DNA from 2 places in the Paenibacillus sp. LPE1-1-1.1 genome. Region 2 is predicted to be linked to the other one. Evidence: a T-box and tRNA genes for the amino acid it is inferred to sense, from the RefSeq annotation. Region 2 holds a T-box; the other holds one or more tRNA genes.
What was found. The T-box of region 2 lies ahead of MRBLPE1_RS00625 (arginine--tRNA ligase). A T-box ahead of a tRNA ligase gene usually reads a tRNA of that ligase, here a tRNA-Arg.

Region 1 (2,448 bases), on a different contig from region 2:
AACAGAACAAGGCTCCAACTTCCCTAAGACACTCGAGGATACCTACGCCTTCTTACAAAGTTTCGAGCAAACAAAGGTAGGCATTGATGCATCAGGGAAGTCGGAAGGAATCATTGCCCGCTCATCAGATCGGAAGCACATTCGAAAAATTCGTTTTGAGGACTACGAGCGGACATTTAGGAAATAAGATATTAATGCTTGCGGTGCCCTCGCTTTATTTCCGATATATTAATACTCGATCGATTTTACTATCGAAAATATCATGGTATCCCGGAGCGAGCCCGCGGCATCACATTTTTCCTTGCGAAGGATTCCTTCTAAGGTGAAGCCGCTTCGCTCCGCAATTCTCGCGCTTCGAACATTTCGAGAGTCACAGCGTATTTCAACACGGTTAGCGTCTAACTCATGTACCGCAAATTGAGTGATCGCTTCAACCGCCTCCGAGATGTAGCCATTTCCGCCAAATGCGGTTCGTACCCAATAGCCGATTTCAAATTTCCGTGCCTGCCAATCGATCCGATGAAGGCCGCTGCTCCCGATTAATTGCCCCGTTTCTTTTAGAAAAAGCAGCAGCATCAGATCCGAACGCTCCAGATACCTGATTCTAGATCTCCTAATCACCATTTCGGATTCGTCGAGGGTCGGGCTATGCTCTGCCCATGGCATCCAGGGCAATAGTTCCGCTCTGCTTTCCTTAACCGCCTCATTTAGCTTAGCACCATCTCCCCATAACGGCGCTCGGATAAGGAGACGGCTGCTTTCAAAGCTTTCAGGCACAGATAAAAGCAAGGGGTTGGCATGCGAATCACTCATCTCGGGTAAGCCTCCTATTACAGCTGATGTTGCTTCGTTGCTATCCTGTTACAGCGTCAGTTTTTTGTAGTAATAGACGGTATCATGGAGCTCTCCGTCTGCGGATTTGGCATATTGAGGGATCCGTCCTGCTTCAATGTAATCCATTGTACGATATAGCAGATTAGAGGGATCATCAGCCCGTGTATCTAGCACAAGCAGGCTGCGGTTTTCCAATTTCGCCCTCTCTTCGGCAGCCGTCATCAGCATACGTCCTATTCCTTTTCGGCGAGCTTTGGGATGGACCATGAGCTTTGCAATTTCGGCGCGGTGCATTCCATTTGGCCGCGAGCACAAATGCAATTGTACGGAGCCAACCGTCTCCCCATTCCGCTGCACGATCCACAAAATAACATCGTCATTCATTGCTCCTGTCCAATAAGCAAACGCTTCTGCTTGACTTAACGGAGGCAAAAAACCGATCGATGCCCCCTCATCGACAACCTCGACCAATAGACCTGCCAAACTCTGGAGTCCGCTTTCCGATATTTCGGATAGTTCACTTACGATATGTTCAGAAGACAATCTTTTCCCCTCCTAGCTGCTTAATCATAGGCTCATTTATAATCGTTTATTTCTATTGTTATTCATTCTGCGTTTTAAGATCAACCCATCTTACATAAAATCCCTTTAAAAAGCAACTATTATCCTCTCCTTTTAAGCTCCACCTATCGGTTCGATAAAAATATAAAAAGCCCTTAAGATCCATTGGATCCTAAGAGCTTGGGATTTTCATTATGGTGCCGATGAGAGGACTCGAACCTCCACGGTTTCCCTCACGATTTTGAGTCGCGCGCGTCTGCCATTCCGCCACATCGGCATTTGAGTAAAAATGGCGTGCCCTAAGAGATTCGAACTCCTGGCCTTTTGATTCGTAGTCAAACGCTCTATCCAGCTGAGCTAAGGGCACGTATAATGTTGCTTCTAAAAATTGTGGAGGCGCCACCTAGACTCGAACTAGGGGTAGAGCTTTTGCAGAGCTCTGCCTTACCACTTGGCTATGGCGCCATGTTTATGGAGCGGAAGACGGGAATCGAACCCGCGACCCTCGCCTTGGCAAGGCGATGCTCTACCGCTGAGCCACTTCCGCATATAAATGGCTGGGGATTCAGGGATCGAACCTGAGAATGACGGAGTCAAAGTCCGTTGCCTTACCGCTTGGCTAATCCCCAACAAAATAACTTCATTGTTTTGGTAAAAATGGGGCGATCGAGGGGAATTGAACCCCCGAATGTCGGATCCACAAACCGATGCGTTAACCACTTCGCCACGACCGCCATGATGTTATTCAGGTGCTGGACAAAAAATAAAACCCACAAAAGTGGGTCGACTGCTAATGCTATCATTAGCAAGTTGCGCCCTGAAAACTGGATACGAAAGGTAGGTTTGCTGAAACCTTTTTAGCTGCTGTCTGCCGGATGTATGGGTCCGGGGCAAACTTAAGCGTATGCTTACGATGTAAGTTTGCTTCTCAAACTTTGTAGGATAAGCCCTCGACCGATTAGTATTCGTCAGCTGCACACATTGCTGTGCTTCCACCCCGAACCTATCAACCTCGTCGTCTTCAAGGGGTCTTACATACTGGGAAATCTCATC
Region 2 (2,448 bases):
AAACTTCCAGAGATGGTACGCAATATCTTTTGCCGTATAAGTTAAGATGCCGTTTGAGCGAACGAGCACCTTATCCGCATGAAATTCAGATTGTTCTTCAGCTTCATCTTTACCTTCCGAATGCTTGAGCACCCAACAGCCCTGAAGCTTCCCTTCGGTCTCACGACGGAACAGCTGCGTCGCCTGCAGCAGATCGAATGCGCGGGTCCAAAAACCCTCGCGCACAATACGGCTTTCCCAAACAAGGACATCGTATGAAATGCCGAACTGCTTCATATCCTCGATATGCTCTCTTACAATACGCTCTGCGACGAGCAGGCCAAGCCAGGCTGTATTCGAATGCCCTTCTTCCAGCTCTGTCAGAACTTTTGTACGCTCGATCAGCAGCTCGGGCTTTTCCTTATAGGCCTTATTGATACTTGCATACGTGTCCCAGCAAAAATCCCCAAAACGTTCATGCGGCAGTGCTTGCTTGGTCTGAAGGATCCCGACCACCGTATCCGCCAGTTGATTTCCCAGATCATCGATATAGTTGTGCACCTCAACCTGGTACCCTGTTCTCCTTAGCATTCGCGCGATCGTATCGCCAACGCAGGAATTTCTTAAATGACCGATATGCGCTGATTTATTTGGATTAATCGACGTATGCTCGACAAGCACCTTCCGGTTGGCGGAAAGATTAATGACAGCCGGCTGGACCGATTGTTCCGCCCACCAAGACCACTTCACATAAAAGTTAAGAAACCCTGGGGGAGCAACCTCAATGCCTGCGAGCGCTGCGGTTAGGCTTGGATGGTTGAGCAGCCTTTGTTTAAATTCATTCGCGATATGCAGAGGCGACCGCTTCAATACCCTTGCCAATTGCATCGCAATGTTGCTGCTGTAATCTCCATGCGCGAGACTGACGGGATGCTCCACAGCGATTTTCAGCTGCTCCGGCCATGCTGTACTCGACTCCTGCAGCAGGCTTTGCGCCGTTTCTTCTATAGCGCCGATTATTTGTTCATGAACCATGCGGATGCCTCCCATCGATTTATCTAGCGTAAAATTAGGCTTAAAATAAAAAAAGCCCCCGTCTCTTAAATAAGAGACGAGAGCTGTAAAGATCCCGCGGTACCACTCTAAGTGCCATGCCCAAATTACGGGTTGACCCTCGTTTTCGTAACGGTCGATGACCGGATTTGCCTACTGCTGCAACACTTTCGGTTCGGCAAACCATTTCCTGGACCCGCTTCATCTAAGACATCCGTACCGGCTTCCACTTACCCGGCTCGCTGCGACTATCCGTCAAAGACTACTGTTCCATTCGTCAATGTTTTCATTTCCAATTGATTGCTTAAATGTATTTATACAGGATAATATTTGCAGTGTCAAGATTGATTAGCCTGAAAATAAACATTCGCAGTTAAGATCTCCATCGTTTATGAGTCCGAGACGGATTTTCATCAAGGCCATTGGAAAACATACCTATGACATTAATTCTGCTGACGGAGATGGTTATTTCATGAAAACATTGGCTGTTTTTATTATGCTCTTCCTTAGCTCCATCGCTTTTTTAATTGGAATGGACCTATTATCTGGAATCCCGTTCTCCGAAGCGATACGCATTATACTCCATTCCTTCACCGTAATCACCTTTCATGAAAAAATAATCGTTTTTGCTGCCTTCGTTTTTCCATTCGCAATGCCTCTCATCAGCAATATGAATAAAAAAAAGAAAACAAAAACGAATTAAATGCATTGCAGCATGCGCCGCTTACTCATTATCGGGTTTCATATAAGACTTGATTCTTAAACCTGTCCGCCTGACATAGGCTTCCACGCTTACTTTCACTTCGCTTTCAGAGAAGAGGTCTGGCCAGTTTTTCTTCAGCTTCTTCCATTCCTTGGGATGGGTACGCTCCATTTCGGTCGCGAAACCAAAAATATCGCTTTTCTTGTTTTGGGTTACTTTTAAAGCAGATTCGATTTCTTTCTTCGTTTCTTCCGTTAACTGCTTTTGCAGCTTTATCATTTCATCACGGTTGTCCGGATTGATCGAACATTTCGCTTCGCTTAAATTACTTTCTTCTTTAACCCGCAGTGATAATACGGGTTTACCATTTAACATATCCGCCCTCACTTTGGTCGTTGAGCGGATAATCTCAAGTGATATCGCTTCTTTCTTGTCCCCGCAATCAATGTTGATGACCGTGCTTTTCATTTTATTTAATCCCCATACAGCGCCTCGGGCTTCTTTGCCATCCAGCCAAGCTGCGAGCTTCCCCTTTGAAAATATAGCCATTCCTTTCGTTTCGATGTTGGTATACGGGGGAGACTTCTCCGTGTTCATCTTTTTATTTCCTTTTGTAGGGTCCCCGAAAATCCGCATCCCGCTTATGACAGGCTCTCCCGTTCCTCCCAGTCTTTTTATGATATCAGTGACATTAACATCCACGGTTTGTGCCC

Region 1: it has a tRNA-Arg gene. The T-box ahead of MRBLPE1_RS00625 (arginine--tRNA ligase) is inferred to sense a tRNA for this amino acid. The anticodon was not compared.

Annotation. Positions count from the first base shown of each region.
Region 1 covers NZ_JBEGHY010000012.1:13-2,460, reverse strand. Annotated here, with positions in the region: gene MRBLPE1_RS10630 (RNA ligase family protein) at 1-187, shown strand, start outside; gene MRBLPE1_RS10625 (GNAT family N-acetyltransferase) at 229-813, opposite strand; gene MRBLPE1_RS10620 (GNAT family N-acetyltransferase) at 862-1,377, opposite strand; tRNA gene MRBLPE1_RS10615 (tRNA-Leu) at 1,591-1,672, opposite strand; tRNA gene MRBLPE1_RS10610 (tRNA-Arg) at 1,686-1,762, opposite strand; tRNA gene MRBLPE1_RS10605 (tRNA-Cys) at 1,787-1,860, opposite strand; tRNA gene MRBLPE1_RS10600 (tRNA-Gly) at 1,868-1,942, opposite strand; tRNA gene MRBLPE1_RS10595 (tRNA-Gln) at 1,950-2,024, opposite strand; tRNA gene MRBLPE1_RS10590 (tRNA-His) at 2,054-2,129, opposite strand; partial or broken rRNA gene MRBLPE1_RS10585 (23S ribosomal RNA) at 2,334-2,448, opposite strand, start outside.
Region 2 covers NZ_JBEGHY010000001.1:120,334-122,781, forward strand. Annotated here, with positions in the region: gene MRBLPE1_RS00625 (arginine--tRNA ligase) at 1-1,014, opposite strand, end outside; T-box leader at 1,084-1,319, opposite strand; gene MRBLPE1_RS00630 (Ger(x)C family spore germination protein) at 1,757-2,448, opposite strand, start outside.